DNA from 4 places in the Zooshikella sp. RANM57 genome. Region 1 is predicted to be linked to each of the others. Evidence: predicted binding sites of a transcription regulator. Region 1 holds the regulator's gene; each other region holds the start of a gene.
The links. Region 1 encodes PhoB, which activates phosphate uptake and scavenging genes when phosphate is short. Its sites were predicted from a motif close to TGTCATANNNNTGTCANA; they were not measured.

Region 1 (5,208 bases):
TTACTATTTTAGGTGCAGTCATACATCCTTTCCTGCCATTTTATACCCTATCTAGGGTATTCTTACGTTATTTTTTCTCACAAAAAGCTATATGTGTATGATGTAATTTTATGGATTTTTTACCAATAAAAGAATTTTTAACTCTTTTATTAATTTATGTATTAAATAAATTGTTTAATATTGTAGTCGGCTGCTATCGGTTTGTTTTGTTCCATAATAACTTATATAGCTCATTGCATACTTAGTTGCTGATTTACTATTAGTTCATTACTAAGTTAACTTATCGAACTTGAAGTAATGACCATCCATAAGCTACAAAGAATATGGATGCCTACGGCAGCTTCATTGTATCGACGGGCTCGTATACTGGGTGAGATTGAAAAGCGGGTAAGAAACAATAAGCATAGTAGGGATGTGCCTATAATGATAGTGTAGATCCACCAATAGCTTGTTAAAAAGTAATAAATTAACAGTATGGAAAATAGGCTTACAGCAAATACGCAACAGACAACTAATGTAATAGCTTGTGATATACCCAAAATGGATGAGTAAGTTGGAATGTTTTTATTTTCTTCTTCATGTGACTTTGTTTTTCGCACAAATTCGAATGAAAAACCCGAAAAGAAGAAAAGTAACATAATGAGAGAAATTAAACTTAAGTTAATTGCGTTATAACCTGCTAGAAAATAAAACCACAAGCCAATGAGAGGCATAATTAACATATGTGAAAAGCTATAGCTAATAAGGTGTTGGTTAAGCCACTTAGAGCTGAAAAATTCAAATGTCATAAGGGTTAACCAGCCAAGCATTAATAGCCAGGACTGTAAAGAGTATAAATCATCTCTCTCAACTGCCAGGGTTGATAAGCCTGTGATAATAAATGCAATAACACCGAGAATTTTTAGATGATATAGACTAATATAGCCTTGTTGTAGAACACGGTCAGCATGAAATTTATTATCAATTTTATAGTCTTTATGTTCATCAAGAATACGCAATAATAAAAAAATACTTACTGCGGCAAAACAATTGGTAATATCATGCCATATTGGTATCGCTTCTGATGAGCTGTGTTTGGCTATAGCTGAAATTGCTAAATATAGTGATATTGCTAATAAGGCGTTGGCTAGTGGAAAGCGCTCTTTTGCCCAGGCATATAGTCGATTAAGCAAAGGGGAGTTGTGAGAAAGTGTGTTTGCCTGTGCCATGTAAAGATCTCCTGTTTCCCTACGATAAATGTGTGGAGATTACTCCTGTTGAATCAGCATGTGTTCTCCCTCCTCAAGTGCTTTTATTATTTTATAAAGCTATTTGAGTACTTTGCCCAAGGCTTATTATTTATTATTAGTTAGCTATTCTTTTTACGGATCACTTCAGGGTTTTATGTATATGGATAATGATTTAGTTGACAATAATTATATTCAATACAACAGTTTGCTTTATTAACTAACATAACCTTTGGTAATGATTTTAGGGTATGTTATTTACCTTCTTCATTAATGTCACCTTTATAAATCATTTGTTGTAGGTATGCCTCCTATACCCTAAGCAGGTCTAACGTGCCACGTATAACAACAGGTTTGAATGGTGGTTATTGAAAGATCATATTGCATTATAGGTGTTTCAGTATTACCTGATAGAGTGAGTTCAATGCATACCCTGATCTACGTATTATGACTTCAGATCCAATTATCATTATATAAATATTTAAAATGTATACAACATGTTTGTTATTGTTTTTTTGTGTTAATTAGATTGTTAGACAAAATCGCTGAAAGAATATGGTGAGTTTGTTTGTGGTGGGGAGTTTTAAGGTGAGTATAGAGAATTGAATGAAAAAACGTTTAATAAAAAGTAGGTATGACATGATTGTCTGACAGGCAAACACTAAAAATGATTGGTGAAGGGGATAAGTTGCTATTTATCTAAAGTATGGGCTGCTTTAATCACTATGAAGGTCTCAAGCTGCATTTTCCATCAAGTGCTGAGGGGAAAAATGACAGGTGAATGTACTGCCTTTACCTAATTCGCTGATGATTTCGAGACGCCCATAATGTCGCAGTAGGACGTGTTTGACTATCGCGAGGCCCAATCCTGTTCCTCCAGTCATTTTCGATCGACTGGCATCTGCCCGATAAAAACGTTCTGTTAGACGTGGAATATGTTTAGGATCAATGCCAACACCATCGTCCATTACTGACAGGTGTGCTCCTTTTTCATCTTCCCACCAATGCACATCAATAGCGCCTTTGGGGGGCGTGTATTTGACAGCATTGAAAATTAAGTTAGAAAATGCACTGTGAAGCTCTCGTTCATAACCCATTAAAATGGCATTTTGGCAACAGACAAAACTAATTTTATGCTGTTTTTCACCACTAAGGGCTTTAGCATCATTAATAATATTAGTGAGTAGTTTTTCTATATTGACCTCTTTAGGGTCACTAATTTTATCACTGGTTTCTAAACGAGATAACAATAATAAATCACTCACCAGATTTTCCATCCGATCAGATTGCTGTTGCATTTGGTGAATTGCACGAAGCCATCGTTCAGGCAGGTTATCCGCATTATCAGCAAAGGTTTCTAAATAACCTCGGATAACGGTCAGTGGTGTACGTAGTTCATGGGATACATTGGCAACAAAGTCTTTGCGCATTTGTTCAAGGTTATGTAAGCGGGTGATATCCCGGGCTAACAGTAACCGGTCGTTTCGACCAAATAGCGTGATCGTAAAGAGTAGATGGATCTGTTCTGTAATGGGTGAGGGTATCTCAAGTGGATCTGCATAGCGCTTTTCTTCAAAGTACTTACAAAATACAGGATCACGAATCAGGTTGGTGATGAGCTGACCTCGATCTACGGGCGAACGAAACCCTAATAGCTTTTCGGCGGCATGGTTCCACCACTCCAAATTACCATGGCTATCAATCATGACTACAGCATCAGAAAGTGCAGCCGTTGAGTCTTGTACTCTATCAATAACTGCTTGTAAGCGAGCACGGGACTTTTGATGGCTGCGTTGGAGTCGGTAGATAGCATCAAAGATTTCTCCCCAGATACCTCGGCTTTCTGGTGGTTCATTATTGGTGAGCTCACTTTCCTGAAGCCAATGGTTTAATTTATAAACCTGTACTAAGGTCCAGAAGAGATAACTACTCAAAGTTACAACTAGGGTCCAAGCAAGCTCATCAATGGCAAGCCCAAAGATGACTACAATGACTGCCCCAAAAAACAATCGTTGTGGCATGGTTTACCAATCTATACTGACTAACCTTTGGTGGAAAAACGATAACCTGTACCGCGCACCGTTTGTATCAAGCGGTCATGGCCATTACCTAGTGCTTTACGCAGACGGCGGATATGGACATCAACAGTTCGCTCTTCAACATACACATTGCCTCCCCATACTTGATCAAGTAGTTGACTTCGGGTATAGGCACGTTCTTGATGAGTCATAAAAAATTGTAGCAGGCGATATTCAGTAGGCCCCATATCGGTAGGTTTGCCATTGATTGTTACTCGGTGGCTGACAGGGTCAAGTTCAAGTCCTTCAACACGAATGGGTTCTTGTGGTTCTTGAGCACCTGAGCGGCGTAAGACTGCTTTTAGGCGAGCAACGAGTTCGCGTGGTGAAAATGGTTTGGTGATATAGTCATCTGCACCAACCTCTAAGCCTTGTATTTTATTGTCTTCTTCTCCTTTTGCGGTCAGCATAATGATAGGAATGCCAGCCGTCATTTCGTCCCTTCGTAAGCGCCGAGCCAATTCTATTCCACTGGTACCAGGTAACATCCAGTCCAGCAGAATTAGGTCTGGCTTTTTGTCAATGATAATACCGTGCGCATCCTGTGTATTGTCTGCTTCCAGACATTCATAGCCAGCCATTTCTAGGGCGACTGCAATCATTTCCCTGATTGGGGCTTCATCATCAACAATAAGTATTTTTTTGCCAACCATGTTCAAGCCTTCTCTTCGCTCTACGGGTCAGCAACTCATTACACAGACTGTTTGTTACAATTAAATGACAAATAAAAGGCTGTTGATTGAAACCTTTTAGGCATTTAGCAGATATGCCAAATGGTCCTAACTGTTACCAAAAAGCAGTCATAGTGCCCAGGAAAATGAGTAATCCGACCCAATGATTATTCAAGAACGCAAGAAAACAACGCTCTCTGTTACGTCCATGTGTCAAGTAATGCTGGTAAATGAATAGCAAACTAGCAGCAATAAGACCAGTATAGAATGGCCAGTCAAGCTGTTGGATAATGCCTACAATAACCATCAACAGTAATGCAAGTAGCTGTAAAATAGCAATAATCAGGTTATCCGCACGACCAAACAATATTGCAGTGGACTTTATACCGATTTGCAAATCATCATCACGATCAACCATAGCGTACTGGGTATCATAGGCTACTGTCCATGACAAATTCGCGGCATAAAGTAACCAGGTAGTCACTGATAATTCACCTGTTTGTGCCGAAAATGCCATTGGAATGCTCCAAGAAAACGCTGCCCCCAATACAACTTGTGGGAAGTGGGTATATCGCTTCATAAATGGGTAGCAGGTTGCAAGTGCAAGTGCACCAAAAGATAGCAGTACGGTATAGGTGTTAGTTTGCAGAACCAGTAGAAATGAAAGTAGTACTAAAACAAAAAATAGCCAAATTGCTTCTGTTGCTGAGGCCTTTCCAGTAATTAATGGGCGTAGCTGAGTTCGTTTGACATGGCCATCATAATGACGATCAGCAAAGTCATTGATGACACAGCCTGCACTGCGCATTAAAAAAACACCCAATGAAAAAATAATGACCAGCTCTATATTCGGCAATCCCTGTGCTGCAATCCATAGACTCCATAGTGTGGGCCAAAGTAAGAGGTAGGTACCAATAGGGCGGTTTAGCCGCATAAGTTGACTATAAGCCCATAGGCGGGGCCATTGTTGCTGGATTACACGCATATTGACGTTTTTTTAATGATCATTTGAAGGCGATGAGGTAGTTAGTATATCACTTGCAGCTGGGTTGCCAATTTGTTCGCTTTGGATGTTGTGAAGTAAAAAGGGTAAGAAATACTCAGTGATCATCAGTGGTTGTTGATCGAGTAAAAATTTGGATCGGCGACCCCATACTTGTGCTGAGGGTAACTGTAAGTTGTGGGGAATGGGTAACTCAGTTGTATTCAACTTTGTCAGTTCAAATTGTGGTA
Region 2 (5,208 bases), on a different contig from region 1:
AATAACGCCTCAACGTGAAGGCTCGTTTGAAGTAATACATGTTGCTCAACAAGCTTTGGAGAGCAGTGAAGCTTTTAATGAATTAGCTGAAGATGAATGTAATGGTTATTGGTATGGTGCTCCAGGCTTGATTGCAACAGGGTAATATGTGATAACGTGTGTTACATGTATGAAGTAAAAATGATTTTTAAAATAGTGTTTTTTAGGTTAATCGTTAAAGCAAAACCTTAGAGAACAGAAATAAAACATATGCTGTATTTTTGTTCTCTAGCACTTTGATAAAATTACAAAAGTATATTGTAAAGATTTTAGGGCTCTATACTGACTAGAGTTGCGATTTTCGTGTGTATTTGCCAAGGGAAAAGTATCCCCATTGCACTGAATATGCATAGTACTTTTATAATTAATATCCTGTCATATTGACTTTTATGTTATAGCGCTATCATAGTGAGAATATGCACGGCTTTGCTGGTACTTAAAATCACTATTTTTGAGGTGCCCTAATAGTTAATCCAGCATAATATACCTTTTATCTGAGTAGTATATTTTTATAATATACGTATAATGTCTTATATATAAAATATAGCTATGCTTATGCAAAGAGGTAAAAGTGCATGCGAGGTATTGGGAAACGTTTTACATATTGAGATATGTTGATGGTAGATGTTGTTATGTAAGATACATTAAGTGGTTTTATATCATACAAATATAATAAAAAGTATTGAAAACCTGTTGATTAATATAGAAAAAGTACAAGAGTTTACATGGGGAGTAACATTGTTGTTAACGGCCAGGATAAAAGGGTAAACCTAATACTCTATAAGTGATGTAAAACTGTTGTTTAGCTTGGGCTCACTACTTGACGTGGCATAGTTTATAAGTTGTGCTACGCTATTCAAGGTTAGGAAGTTTAAGATGGATCGTATGCTGTACGGCATGACGTGTATATAAGTAAAGATCAATAATAGAAGTAAAAGGGATCAAACCAGTTCTGTTTGCAGATAACATGATCAAATAAAAGCAAACACGCATAATATGCCAATGGAGGGAGTGATGCTGCTCGTTGCCTATCGGGAGAAGATGTCTGCAGCAATAGAAGAAGAGGGGGCAGACAACCTATATTTTGTATTAGATTCAGCTTGCGAGGCTGAATTACCTGATAAAATATGGGAGCTTGATGATAACTTCAATCCTCAGTGTGAATCATTATTTAGAGGAACACCTGCAGAAGACTTATTTGCACAAGCACCTTACTTAATTAAGTTAGAACCTGATAGTATGCTGTATGAGTGGGTTCTTAATAAGTCTTGTCAGGAGCCACTAGGCTTTTTTGCTTTTTGTTCAGAAAATATCGCTGCTTATTTTGTGCACTTACAACGTGTATTGGAGTTTATTTTACCAAATAAACATTGGGTACATATTCGGTATTATAACCCTACATTATTGAGATTATTGAGTCGTACATTAGCGTGTTACCAACTTAATCAGTTAATAGGTCCAGCTACACGGTTAATTGGTGCAGATTTAATGACTGATGAGCTTTTTGACTTAGCTAAGGATAGTCAAAATGCTGATATTTATGAAACCAGAACTTCCCTTGTTATTAGCCGTCAACAGTTTTCAATGTTGATCAGTCAGGCTTTAACTTATGCACTAACGTGGTCTATACAAAATAATTTTCAAAATGAGTTGGACGAGGGAATGATGAGCAAGACAATAATGCTTTTTAATAAATTAAAAAAATCATCAAGTACTGTTGATAGTGAGTCACTTATTGAGCTGGGTTACATAAATAGTTTAGTAGAATTTTTGACTCCAATTAGTGCAGAAGGCACTATTTTAAGTCAGGCTATCTTGAATTATTGGGAAAAAGTCCGCATTACAGGCAATGGTGTTTTACTTAATAGTGTAGCTTAAAAGTATTAATAACAATAGTTGCTCTATAGGCATCTATTGTTATACCCATATGCGAATGACTTTTAGGGGAAGTTCGCATTCGTTAAAATTTTGTCACTTATTTTTTATAAGCTTCTTCAATTTAGCATTTAGCGCACCCTACAAGTTTTCGCGATGGGTATACTGGATAAGTTTGTGTACTATGTTCAATTTTGATTTCTAATTACCTTTTCCCCAGTAGTCGTCACCAATGAGCGAATTCAGTCGTTTGTTTTCAAAGTAGTCTTCAATGGCCCTCCGTGCTAATAGAGAACGCTGAGAAGATTTTTCTCGGTTGGATTTAACAGCGTGTTGCGTTGAAAATTGATTATTATTGTTGTTGGTTTCAGTTGCTTCAATACGCATAGCCGCACCTTTCTGTTGTATCGTTATTGGTAAGATGCAATATTCAAATGACGAAATTATGAAATTAAAGTGACAACCTCAAGAAGAAAAGTGGTAAATATCAATGTTTAATACTACTTCTTAGAAAAGTATCTTGATAGTGTGAGTTATTTCTCTTTTTTATTTAAGCGTAGTGTTCTTAAGTTTTCTTTAATTTGTTTTAGTTGATTATTGATGTCTGGTTCTTTTGTTAATGCGACACCCATCGCTAACATATCGATGACAACCAAGTGAGCAATTCGAGATAACAAGGGAGTATAGCGGTCTGTATCTTCCTGAATACCAATGTCTAATACCCAGTCAGCAAGTAGTGCAAGAGGGCTATGTTCTGGGCATAAGCCAATTACTTTGGCAGATGTCTGTTTTACTAACTGTGTTATTTGTAATAACGCATCTGTTCTTCCCGTTTGAGAAATAACCACCACGGTGTCATCAGCGCTAAGTGTGGCTGCAGACATCGCCTGCATATGGGGGTCAGTGTAGGCTGCACAGTGTTTAATCAGACGAAAAAGTTTATGTTGTGCATCTTGCGCAACAATACCAGATGCACCAAAGCCATAAAACTCAACACGCTCACTGCTTGCCAATCTGATAATTGCTTGTTCAGCTACTGCGGGAGAAACAGTATTTTTAGCTTTTAGCAAACTTTCAATGGTGTTATCGAAAACGGTCTCTAATGTAGCGGGTGTGTACGTTTGTTGGAGACGATAGGCACCAAAATTACTATGTTGCGCCAGGTTTTGGGCTAACTGTAGTTTAAAATCCTGGAAGCCTTTACAACCAATTGCTCTGCAGAAGCGTACAACAGTAGGTTCACTCACCTCTGTTGCCAATGCAAGATCAGCAATACTCAGATGGATCGCAGCAGATGGATGTTTTAGTACATATGTAGCGACTTTTTGTTCAGACTTTCTTAACGCTGAAAACTGTTGTCTGATTTGATTGAGTAGGCTGCTCGACTGCATTATCAAACTCATTCCTATTAACAATGTAGTAATACTACAAAATTCTTGTATTAAACGACAGTTATCACGCTACGTGTCATGTTGCACTCTTTACGAGAAGAAACTGGTCAATATGATCAAAAGAAGCGAAAATGGGCTGATTTCTGGCGATTTAAGCGACATAGCTAAAGGTTTTTTCCACTGCTTATGGATATTTCTCATATATTGAATGACTTAAATGACGCACAACGCGAAGCTGTTACCACTACAGCAGATACTGCACTGGTATTAGCGGGAGCAGGGAGTGGTAAGACACGTGTACTAGTGCACCGGATTGCCTGGTTAGTGCAAGCTGTTGGTATCTCTGCACACAGCGTGTTAGCAGTGACATTCACCAATAAAGCGGCCGCAGAAATGCGTTCACGGATTGAGTCATTACTTAATATTCCAGCAAGAGGCATGTGGGTTGGCACCTTTCATGGTATTGCACACCGTTTATTACGGGCGCATTGGCAGCTAGCAGGTTTACCTGAGCAATTTCAAATCATGGACAGTGATGATCAACTGCGTTTGATTAAACGACTGATGAAAGAGATGGGGTTAGATGATAGCAAATGGCCCCCACGACAAGCGCAGTGGTTTATCAATAACAAAAAAGACGACGGGTTGCGTCCAGAGAATATTGAGGATTATGGTGACCTACAAACCCGCACATGGCTGAAAATATATACCGCTTATGAAGCTGCGTGTAGAGCGGGAGGGCTTGTTGATTTCGCAGAATTATTATTACGATCTCATGAGCTTTGGCTAAAACAGCCAGAACTACTGAAGCATTATCAGCAACGCTTCTCTCATATTCTTGTAGACGAGTTTCAGGATACTAATGCTGTACAGTATGCATGGCTGAGAGTATTGGCTGGCCAACAGGCAAGTGTTATGGCTGTGGGTGATGATGATCAGTCAATTTACGGCTGGCGTGGTGCAAAAATTGAAAACATACGGCAGTTCAGTAGTGACTTTCCAAATGCTGTCACCATTCGTCTGGAGCAAAATTACCGCTCTACTAGCACTATATTAAAAGCAGCTAATGCATTGATTGCTCATAATAATGATCGTCTTGGCAAAGAGCTTTGGACTGCAGGTGACGGCGGTGACAAAATAAAGGTATACGCTGCTTATAATGAAGTTGATGAAGCACGCTTTATCAGTGAGCAGATCCAGGCCAGGGTTGATGAGCATGGCAGTTATAAAGATATTGCCATCCTGTATCGTTCAAATGCCCAGTCTCGGGTTCTGGAAGAAGCATTATTGCGTTCAAGTATCCCCTACCGCATATATGGTGGTCAGCGCTTTTTTGAGCGTGCTGAAATTAAAAATGCACTGGCTTACCTTAGACTATTGAGCAATCCTTCTGATGATACGGCTGTTGAGCGTGTTATCAATGTGCCTGCTCGGGGGATTGGTGAAAGAACGGTGCAAGTACTCCGAGATTTTGCTCGAGAGCAACAGTTGTCTTTGTGGCAATCTGGTCAAGAGGTTATTACACGTAAGCTGTTGCCTGCACGTGCACTCAATGCACTTCAACAGTTTTATACACTTATTCAAACGATGCAGCAGGCAACAAAGGGCTTGCCTTTACATGAGCTAACAGACCATGTGATCGCTGTGAGTGGTTTGATTGAACATCATCGTAAAGAAAAAGGTGAGAAGGGCCGAGCGAGAATTGAAAACTTAGAGGAGTTAGTGACTGCAACTCGTGAGTTTGATCCTGTGGAGGCTATTCCTGATAGTGAGGATGAGTTGAGCCCTCTTGCACTGTTTCTTGATCATGCGGCATTAGAGGCAGGAGAAACACAAGCAGCTCAATATGAAGACAGCGTGCAGATGATGACCTTTCACTCTGCTAAGGGGCTTGAGTTCCCGT
Region 3 (5,208 bases), on a different contig from region 1:
ACTCGCATCTTCAACTGACTTATAAAGTTCTAAATCATCTCCATAAGATGCAAGTGAAATACTCAACGCAAGTAATTTTACTCCAAAAACTGCTATATAATTTTTCATTTTTTATAAACCATTAATCCAATCTTTTTATCACAAACCCTGCTTGCTGTTCTTCCTCACCATAAATCTCATCTTGTTGAGGATTGGTACTGGCAGCTAAGAATCCACTTATTCTTAAACTAAAAAGATGAAATGAGTCTGTGGAACCCTCTCCGATGTTGATTTGGTTTCCGAGATTTAATGCTGGCACTTTTTTTTCATACCTCAAGTAGTTTTGAAAGCAATTTGTATGTCCAGCACCAGAATCTTGACATAAATTGCCACCTAAACTCTCGCCTTTAATTTTAATAAAAGGCTTTCTTGGCTGGCTTCTATCAATTTTAAGCTCCCAATCACTTCTTGGGAACTTGCTCTCAACCCTTTGCATCGTAACAATGTCATTAGCTAATCTTTCCTTCTGAGCATACACTTCTGTCAATGTATTTTGTTCAGTGATTGTTTTATAGTAATTATATGCCGTTGCTTTCTCAGAGGTTTGAGAAAAGTAAAATGCAGACATACCTGCTGCACTTAGTAAGAACATAATTATCAAGGCAACTATTAATAATGCCCCTTCTTGTTTAGCAAGAGAATATTTCATCATTACAGTCGCCTAACTCAATAATTAATTGCTTGAACCGTGGTAGTATAAACCTTATTAACTTTTCTCTGGTATAAGTTTGGAATATTAAATCTATCACTATTATCACCAGCGTGATTACCAAATACATGGACACTATTTGATAGGTTTGAACCTCTATCTGACGAGGTAACTACCACACCCACTTTTATTCCCTTTATTTTTCCCCAGCGTGGATCATTTGCTCCACCTGTATCTATATTACTTGAGTTAATTATTTCTATATTATTTCCATTTTCAAAATAGTACTCCATTTTCAATCCAATTATATTTTTAACTAGTTCAATTTCCTCACCAATAGAGACGTATCTGCTTTTACTTCTATCAAAATAATAAGCTTGACATTTCAGAACATCTTCATCATTTATAACAAAAAAAGAAACCGCTATCCTAATTGGTTCATCAGCTCCAAAATCTTGAGCGCAGCTAAATTGCTTTTCATTTTGATAAATATAACTTACTGTCAAACTATCACTTATATTTTGATTTAAAATATTACATAGAGCTGGATCTAGATCTTTATCAGCACAGTCTGATTGATTATGTGGAAACCCAGAAAGTTGAGAAAGCTCAATCGGTACAGAATCATCATCAAAAGGCACATAATAAGCGTTACGAACTGCTTGACGAATATAACTTAATCCAAGCCGACCAGCCTCTTCATGTTGCATTTGACTTTCTGCACTTATTAAAGTCTGTTTTCCTAGACTAAATATTTTAGTTATTCCCATTAATAGCATTACACTTAGTGCTAATGCTATCATCAACTCAATTAGTGTAACCCCTCGTTGAGTTTTCATAATTATTTCCATTAGTTCAACAGTAATTTTATCTTTTGCTGATTAATATTAGGATTACTTGGATCTTTTTTACATGATGTGCAATCCCACACTATTTCTACTGAGCCAGGAGTACGTGTATCAATATCCTGTCCAGCCAACTTACTACCCAAACTATGATCAATTAAAATCTGACTTCTAATATCCATTAATGCAGATCGGCTATTATCTACCTGAATACCCATTCTATACCGTTCAACAAAATCATTAGCCGCCCATACTGCTGTTGTACGCTGAGATGCATCAAAAGTACTTTGCATAGATTTAGTCAGTAGTGCAGCCAACCCCAGCAAAGCAACACTGGTAATAACAATGGTAACTAATACCTCAATCATACTCATACCAGTTTGATTTTTAATTTTTGATTTCATAATCATCCCTAATTATCTTTTAATTATTTGACCAGAACGATTAATTGTAATAGTTCTTGAAGCAATACCTGCATGCGTTGAACTGATATTAATTTCAACATTACTCAGACTAGAGGGAGTTAAAAAACCATTTTTATCAAATCCCACCCCTCTACTTGGTGTCATTTGATACATTAGCTCACTTGGAAGCTTTACTTTTTTTATAATCCCATTATTAATAATATTTAATTCTTTGTTTCTTATTATGATTATATACTCTCTACGTCTTGTCATTGCTTCTGTTTTAAGCTCTTTTAGTGCGCTTAATACCCTATTGGTGCCTTCTGCAACCTTTTCTCGACGCATCATGTCCACCATCGATGGCATACCAATAGCCGCCAAAATTCCTAATATGGCTACTGTCACCATCAACTCTATTAACGTAAACCCTTTAATTTTGCTCATTATTTAACCACTGCAGTACAATAACTGATGATGCTTTATACAACAGGTTTTGGCTATGTGTGACGAATTCGTGACAGGTGGGAGGTTTGTATTGATAAAACGGGATACGACACTTCAATTGTTAAAATAAACAGTGGTAATCAATCTACAACGCTATAAAGATTAAATTCTGTAGGTCGAAATGGAGAGAACAAAGGCCGGGTAATGCTCGTCGAACTGTTTGCCGCAAGGAAGCGACAACCAAGCCTCTAGGGATGGATTCACGGCGTGTTCGAGGGGCGTTATGTAGACTTTGGATAAAGGTAAGCTCAGAATTTGCTTTTTAAATATGAGATTACCCTGATATCTCAGGCGAGCACCTAGAGATAAATTTACAACACGATTTGTATAAGCTGTCAGGTTTTAGTGCACATATATTCATATCCACCAGAATGTATGCCTTAAAAATAATTATTAAAAGATAAGCTGTCTATTTTTTTAGATAAACTGTTGTTGTCGTTTGTTCTTCCTTTGGAAGAATTTTCCCTACAATCGCTGCTTGTGGATAGTCTATTCGCAGCGCATTAAGGCAGTCATTAGCAACATCCTCACTAACAGCAACCAATAACCCACCTGAAGTTTGAGGGTCAAATAATAAAGGATAGTTAACCTCTTTTAGCCATTGATTCGCTTTATGTAAATAGTAATGGTTATTTTCATTGGCTGCATGGAGAGTGCTTTGCCAACCATGACGAAATAAATCTGTAGCCCCCTCTAAGACAGGTAACTGTGCCATATCCAGTTCAACACTGAGTTGCTCAGGTTTCAGCATTTCTAACAAATGTCCTAGCAACCCAAAGCCAGTGATATCAGTTACAGCATGAGGTTGGAATTTTTTAACTAAAGGCACAGCCGCGCGATTGCTGAGGAGCATCATTTCTAGCATCTTGTCAACCCAATCCCCCTTGGCTTGAGCTACTTTATTAGCAGCGAGTATTACTCCGGTACCAAGGGGTTTGGTAAGAATTAATACATCACCTGGCTTAGCTCCTGTTTTTTGCCAGATTTTACCCAGCCCTCGTCGTCCATTTACCGTGACGGCTACACTTAATTCTGCACCTTCTGCTGTATGCCCCCCAACCAACGAACAATCAGCTTCATCTAGCGCTGTCTGAATCCCATTCATCAATAAATATAAATCTTGCTTTAAGCAATTCGGTTGCTGATAAGGTAAGGTGATCGCTATCTGAACACTATGGGGCTTACCTCCCATTGCATAAATATCACTCAATGCATGTATTATTGCTATTCGGCAAAATAGCCAAGGGTCATCAATAAAAGCTCTTAATTGATCGACAGTCTGCAGCAAGTAATTTGCCTCTCGCCATGGAATTACTGCAGCATCTTCTACCTGATATTTAATACCTACAGCTTCTAGCGTTTCAGCAAGCATATCCTGACTGATTTTGGCCCCACATCCATCACAGCGCATCACAGGATTAACGCTTTTAACACAAAAGAACTCGCTCAAACTTGGCATTTCTGCAGAAGACAGTTGCTGAAACTTACCCATAAATCGACGATCTAAGAAATCCTTCCATCGCCATACCCAAGTCCCAGAGAAAGAAAATGGTACTCGTTCGCCAACAGCGTCTTTCTCTCCACAAGCTAACAGGCTTAAGAAATGCTTTTGGGGTTTAAATGGCTTTAGTGGTCTATCCGCCAATAATGCACGGATATTATGAAATAATACTGGAGCCATACGTACTGCATATACGCCCGCTTTTGGGTTTGCCTCGGGTGTTAAATGTGCAATATCTCCTGCAGCAAAAATGTTATCAAACTTCAGCGTCTGCAATGTATTTTTCACAAGGACAAAGCCTTGTTCTGACAAATCAAGTGAAGTGTTTTTTAACCAGTCGGCACCTTGACCATGAGTACACCAGAAGATTTTATCCAGAAGTACTTCTTCATTATTTTGGCTATAAACCCCGTGATCACAAACGTTACTTACCTTAAAGTCTTCATGAATATTGACATGAGCCTGAAACAACTTATGCTTCACATGCTGTCTGGTTTTAGGCAAGTAGTCAGGCAAGATATGCGAGCTTGCAGTGAAAAGATGTATGGTATAGTGAGCATTTACAGACTTTAGACTGTGCGAAATAGCTAAGGCCAGCTCTATACTCCCAGCACCTCCCCCAATAATACCAATAGTGTAGTGTGACTGCTTATCTTCTTTAACTAGCTGCTTTAAAGACTGCCATTGAGCATAAAACTCACTTATAGGCTTTACGGGTATAGTATACTCTGTTGCTCCAGGAATGATTAAATCGGGTGTTAAGCCAATATCTAAAGAAAGAGCATCATAATTAAGTTGAGGATAGTTTTCTAAAGATAGGTGCTGAGTATCAGGCTCTATATCTACCACCCGGTCCACAATAAAGCGCACTCCAGCCCACTGACATAACCTCCGCAAATCTATATGTGTTTGTTCAAAGGTATAATGCTCAGCAATAAGACCTGGTAACATACCTGAATAAGGGGTAAAGACCTGTGGTGATATTAAGGTCAAACGGGTATCAGGCAGAGGTTTCATTTTCCAACGTCGGATAAACAACACATGGCTATGTCCCCCACCAACTAATACTATGTCATTAGCATAAACGGTTTGAGGTATATTCAAACTAATCGCAATTCCTTTCCTGAGTGATCCGTGAAGAGTATATTATTCACCAGCCAATCACTCACCTCTTGAGCATTCCCTTTGAACAAAGGCTTTGTTTTATATTGTTGCTGATGGTAATAATACATAGGATCATAATACTCGGTTAGCATCATTTTTATG
Region 4 (5,208 bases), on a different contig from region 1:
TATCTTCAATAGCTTGGTTTGCTTTAGCCTGTAAAGCTTCAAACTGTTTTGATGGGTTAAGCTGCCGACTAACCTGATCCCATCGATCACGAAGAGAATCCATGAAAGATTTTTCTTCATGGGATTGTTCGATTTGCTGCTGTTGAAAATCCTCAATAGCCTGAGTGGTTATTTGCAAGTGTTCCGTGGCTTGCTGCTGTTGTTGCTCAAGAAAATGTACTTGCAGTAAATGATTAGCCAGCACAACTATCGTTAAAGCAAAGCGTACCACAATCAGTAATGCAAACAGCTTGGTAAACCACAGTTGAGTACGAGGTATTGCTTTTGGAGTCCATAATGCAATGACAAGTAAACCCGCCATGACTGACAGCATAATGTTAAACCAGTGCGCACTGATCATTTGAATCAACAGTTTTTGAATGCCGAGGGAGGTGGTACTGGCGAGCATTACCCAGGAAAACCGCTCAACCATATCATTCACTGGGTCAAGAATTTCCCCGGCTTTAAAGGTAAGTCCTATACCCACAGGTTCTATGGACAGCTCAGTGCCTTGCACAACCGAGATAGCGCCATTCAATAAGCGTGCAGCCGCAAACGTGACAGCCGCATTTTTTAAGTGCTCAGTTATGATGGCATCGGTGGACTGATCAATAGGCTTAATCCAGGCAATGCTTGCCAGCAATGCAATAATAAGACTTATCAAGCATTTCAGACGCAGCGGCATAGTGGCTCCTTTTCAACCTGTCTGGTTAAAAAAGACACTAGCATCTTTGTTTGCTATAGCCTAGTTTTGAAATGAAGGAGAAGGGCGTAAAACACATTACGCCCAAATTTTACTGGAAGAAAATCACGTTTTTAGTGAGACTTATTTGATAGCTCTAACTTTTCAGGCAAACGTAACACAATAAACTCAGTGTCGTCTGGTTGCTTGGATGCTAAATGACGACCCATACTGAATGGGTAGTTATTGTCGTTCATTATTGCAATGTGCTGTTCATCCAACACCTCAATGTTTTCAATGGTCGTGTAGCTAAAGGCAAACTTACCATTGCCAACGCCAAAATCACCTGTCTGTTTATCTGCCAGTTGATGAGGATCATTAATCGTCATTAAGTTGACCAATGGCTTTTTTGATACTTGACCATCGTTCTGCAAGGTAATGAGATAAACCATTTTGAAGGCTTCAGCAGTACCTTCTTCGTTATCACGTTCTATCACTAACCCATGTTTTGCATTAATCATGGTGAAGTCACCTATGGCCTTGCTTTTATCTGCCATAGGGTAGCGATAGCTTTTTCCGGAAAATACTTTACGTTGCAGGTCAAAAGCATGAATTAACAGCTCACGTTTATCGTTACCAATCACTGGCTCTTCAAGCATGGCAAACAGAGTATTGCCATCGGCACTTAATGCCATGCCTTCAAAGCCGCTACTGCGATTGATGCGGATACCATCAACCAACGCAGTGTTGCGATAAGGCCAGTATAAACCAGCTAACCACGGTGTATTTTTACCTTGTTCATCCTGTAAGTTGGTACCGTCATCAGCATAAGGCCCTTTATTGGGAAAATCACCGATGAGGTAAACGGTTCGAATTGCAGGATAGTTTTTCTGAACATATAACAGTGAGCGAAAATCAAAGCTTTGAATATCCGCTCGCTTTGTTAATCCATTACGCATGATAGTATTCGCTAAAATTGTTGCCATTTTTTCTGGCGTAACAGTACGCTTGTTATAAACGACACCATGGCTATCACGATCACTACGTGGATTTAATTTCGTTTCAATATTAAATCGAACTTGCTGAGCTACTTTGCTGCGTTGAACGGCAAGAGGATGGTTTTTACCTTGGCCTGTTGTATAAAACTGTTGATAAAAACGAACAAAGTTAAAAACCTGCTGTAAGCTAGGCGGTGTATAACTGTGTTTTAAGCCTATTTTCTGGGTAAAAGCTAAAGTAACTGGCGATAGTGAGGCATCGTTAACCTGAGAGTCACCACGAAAGACTTTATCGCAAACAAAATTGTTTTGAATTTCATTAAATGTAAGGTCTTTGATAAGTTTTTGCTGGTGTTCTGTATAAACCCTGTTATTACTTAAACGACACTTAGTGGCTTCAATATAAGGGTCATGACTAAGTACCGCAACACCATCTTTAGTAATACCAATATCTGTTTCCAGTGTCGTCATTAGGTTATCCAATGCGACTTCCATTGCGGGCAACGTATTTTCAGGGCGTAAATTACGACCGCCACGATGGCCTTGGGCGTCAAAATGTTGGGCATCAATCAGTCCTTCAGCAGTGAGGTAATCTGGTTTGCCATCCTTGTTTCCATCAAACTGCTTAACTGCGGTTAATAATAAGTCTGGACGGTCAGAAATAATGCCACTCACTCCTAGCTCCATCAGTTCCAACATTCTTGGAAGCTCATTAACGGTCCAGGTAACAACGGGGTAGCCTGCTTTTTTAATGGATTGAATATCAAATACATCACTTGCCGCAAGTTTTAAACCATTGGGGGTGTCATTATCCCGTGCATAGTGAATTACTTTTGGATTATTGTCCTGCAGCATAACATGGTAGGGTGAAAACACAGGCTGATAATTGGCACCGTGTTGTGCAGCATGTTGAGCGACAGCATTCATAATACGAACACTAGAGCCTTCCTCTAAATAAGGATTTTGTGGCGAGTTTAAATAGTGACCTGTCCGACTAAAGTCAGGCAGTCGATAAGGCTCTTCTAAAACTTTGCCATTAGCATCTACATGCAGTAAAAAAGGACCAAACTCATCGCCTAACCAATAAGTACCATCTGCTGTACGACGTACAGATTCAATATCAAAATCCGCTCCTGTTAAAACACGTTGTTGAGTAAAGTGGTTAACAATAGCAAAGGGAATTTTATGGTCAGGGTCATGTAGCTCGATAAAGCTTTTTACCTTTACGAGGCCTGCATCTGTTTTATCATTGGTTTTTAGGTTTGGCTGAATAGTATATAAACGCAAGTTAAAATCAGCTGAATTTTCCACCTTACCAAAGCCATTGTCGGACATGGCTAAAAAGGTGCCATCAGGATTTTTTAAAACAGCGGAAAAGCCTTGGATGGGCTGTCCTTTTTTAAAAGGAACTTGTTTGCCGTTAATGGTGGATACACCTAAACCTTTACCTGCCACAGGCCCTTGCGCAAAGCTATCGGCCGGTAATTTAGCATAACCCACCAGAGTAGCAGGTGCTGGTTCAGTATAGTGTTGACAACCTGAAAGAATAAACGCAAGCGATGTGCCTAAAACACAACGAGAGAGAAAGTGATTTGTCATGTTACTCATACTACCTTTTTTATAAGCGATAGCGTTAACAGGCATAAATCGTCAAGAAATGACTTATATAATGCACAGTTTTCGCTCAACTTACTGTCCATGTGTTGCTTTTTAGTGACGGTAACATGACAAATTTAAAATATAAAGTACAAACCCCACTCTAACTTTGTATCTTTATTGAGAAGGGGTTGAACCGTAACTTTTAGTTCCTCTACCTTATTTGAGGGGAGATATTTTCGCATTAAGTTCCTCCCCCTTGCTGAAGGGGGAGGCTAGGAGGGGGTTAAATGAGCTTAAATATATAAGTGCTGAATTTTGCGGTATGTATTACAAACCCCACCCTAACCCTCCCCTTACCAAGGGGAGGGAATATACGGTGTATACTTTCTGCACTTAGTCCCGCAACCTAGCTTTAAAGAGAGATATGCTTTTGTGTTAAGGCACTCTCTTGTTCTAGGAGGATGTGCCTTTGCTTTTGGTTCCTTTTGCTTATTGTAAGGGAGGTATTTTCGTATTTAGTTCCTCCCCCTTGCTGAAGGGGGAGGCTAGGAGGGGGTTAAAAGAACAAACAGAAAATTTAATCCTTTAAAGCCCGAATAAAAGCTTTAGCGGTGCTCTCACTGGACTGAGGATTTTGCCCAGTAATTAATAAGCCATCAATTTCAATATGATCTGACCAATTGTCAGACCCACGATAATCGGCACCAAGTTCACGTAACCGGGTTTCCAATAAAAACGGCACATGGTTAGTCATACCGACTTCATGCTCTTCTTCATTGGTAAATGAGGTTAGAATACGGCTTTTGACGAATTTAGGTCCATAACCGGGGATATCATTAATTAAGGCACAAACCCCATGACAAACTGCTGCAACAGGCTGATGTTTTTCAATATAAAAGCCAATGGCATAAGCAACCGCAGGATTGTTAGGCAGGTCAAACATAGTGCCATGCCCCCCAGGAATAAATAAACCGCAATAATTGGCAGGGGCCACATCAGTGAGGGGAATGGTATTTTCTAATACCATCATCGCTTCGGCATGCTCTCCCTCTTTGGGCAGACTTTGTTGGTCTACCGGTGCCTTTCCTCCTTGAATACTGGCAACAGTGATATCAAATCCAGCCTGTTTAATTAGCTCGTAGGGTACAGCAAACTCCTCAAACCATAAGCCTGTGGTTTTGTCATCCGTGAGTTGACTGTGGCTGGTTACCAGCATCAACACTGCTTGATCACTCATTGTACACTCCTTGTTATACGTTATAAGACTGTATGACAAGTATAGTGTAGTTAAGGGACAGGTGTGTGAAGATGAGAGGGGATAAGGAACTGAGAGTATTGTATACCTAAAACGAAGGGTTTTTATACCACTAGGGCACAAGGGGGTGGCCGTTAAATGCTCCTCGGCAATAGCTCCTGCATTGCTCTACTATATGACATCCATGTCATTATGTATAAACTGCATTCCCACCGTCCTTGGTAGTCAAGAGTGCTGACAATAAACCCTAAAAATAATTCGTGAAGGGTATATTTAATGTTTAATAGACTTTTGGAAATCAACTAATTGTTGTTGCTGATGTTGGGGAGCATTTTCAATGGCTTGAGCAATCAGCATTGATGCTTTCTTTTTTTCTCCAATATCATTTCGCACGCGGGCCTCTAGATAATAGTAATACCAACTATTATCTCCATGGGTCTGAAGCCATTGCGTCCACTCAAAAGCTTCTGCAGGATAATATTTATACCAAGCTTCAATCCAACGGTTAATGATTAACGTTGTCGAAGGAAATGACCGCACCATCGTTGCTGCAAAAGAGTTGGGTGCTGGTATAACAGGTCTAATGAGCCAGTAGGTGTTTGTGAGATGTAAGCAAAAGAGTAATATAACAACTC

Region 2: ACQ96U_RS17680 (PA3496 family putative envelope integrity protein) is a predicted target of PhoB. The motif match lies at 2,359-2,376, and genes of this name have one in related genera.
Region 3: ACQ96U_RS10815 (pilus assembly FimT family protein) is a predicted target of PhoB. The motif match lies at 2,440-2,457, and genes of this name have one in related genera.
Region 4: ACQ96U_RS24730 (esterase-like activity of phytase family protein) is a predicted target of PhoB. The motif match lies at 3,432-3,449, and genes of this name have one in related genera.

Annotation. Positions count from the first base shown of each region.
Region 1 covers NZ_JBOIUB010000011.1:183,606-188,813, reverse strand. The annotation lists gene ACQ96U_RS20825 (phosphotransferase) at 1-22, opposite strand, end outside; gene ACQ96U_RS20820 (hypothetical protein) at 276-1,208, opposite strand; gene phoR (phosphate regulon sensor histidine kinase PhoR) at 1,961-3,247, opposite strand; gene phoB (phosphate regulon transcriptional regulator PhoB) at 3,268-3,957, opposite strand; gene ubiA (4-hydroxybenzoate octaprenyltransferase) at 4,091-4,960, opposite strand; gene ACQ96U_RS20800 (chorismate--pyruvate lyase family protein) at 4,973-5,208, opposite strand, start outside.
Region 2 covers NZ_JBOIUB010000008.1:212,154-217,361, forward strand. The annotation lists gene ACQ96U_RS17670 (U32 family peptidase) at 1-145, shown strand, start outside; gene ACQ96U_RS17675 (DUF4123 domain-containing protein) at 1,054-1,917, shown strand; gene ACQ96U_RS17680 (PA3496 family putative envelope integrity protein) at 2,116-2,301, opposite strand; gene ACQ96U_RS17685 (SIS domain-containing protein) at 2,448-3,305, opposite strand; gene uvrD (DNA helicase II) at 3,492-5,208, shown strand, end outside.
Region 3 covers NZ_JBOIUB010000004.1:257,898-263,105, reverse strand. The annotation lists gene ACQ96U_RS10835 (hypothetical protein) at 1-108, opposite strand, end outside; gene ACQ96U_RS10830 (hypothetical protein) at 122-691, opposite strand; gene ACQ96U_RS10825 (prepilin-type N-terminal cleavage/methylation domain-containing protein) at 706-1,527, opposite strand; gene pilV (type IV pilus modification protein PilV) at 1,539-1,937, opposite strand; gene ACQ96U_RS10815 (pilus assembly FimT family protein) at 1,950-2,381, opposite strand; gene selD (selenide, water dikinase SelD) at 2,851-5,046, opposite strand; gene mnmH (tRNA 2-selenouridine(34) synthase MnmH) at 5,043-5,208, opposite strand, start outside.
Region 4 covers NZ_JBOIUB010000020.1:11,371-16,578, reverse strand. The annotation lists gene ACQ96U_RS24735 (hypothetical protein) at 1-724, opposite strand, end outside; gene ACQ96U_RS24730 (esterase-like activity of phytase family protein) at 856-3,318, opposite strand; gene ACQ96U_RS24725 (type 1 glutamine amidotransferase domain-containing protein) at 3,896-4,555, opposite strand; gene ACQ96U_RS24720 (O-antigen ligase family protein) at 4,847-5,208, opposite strand, start outside.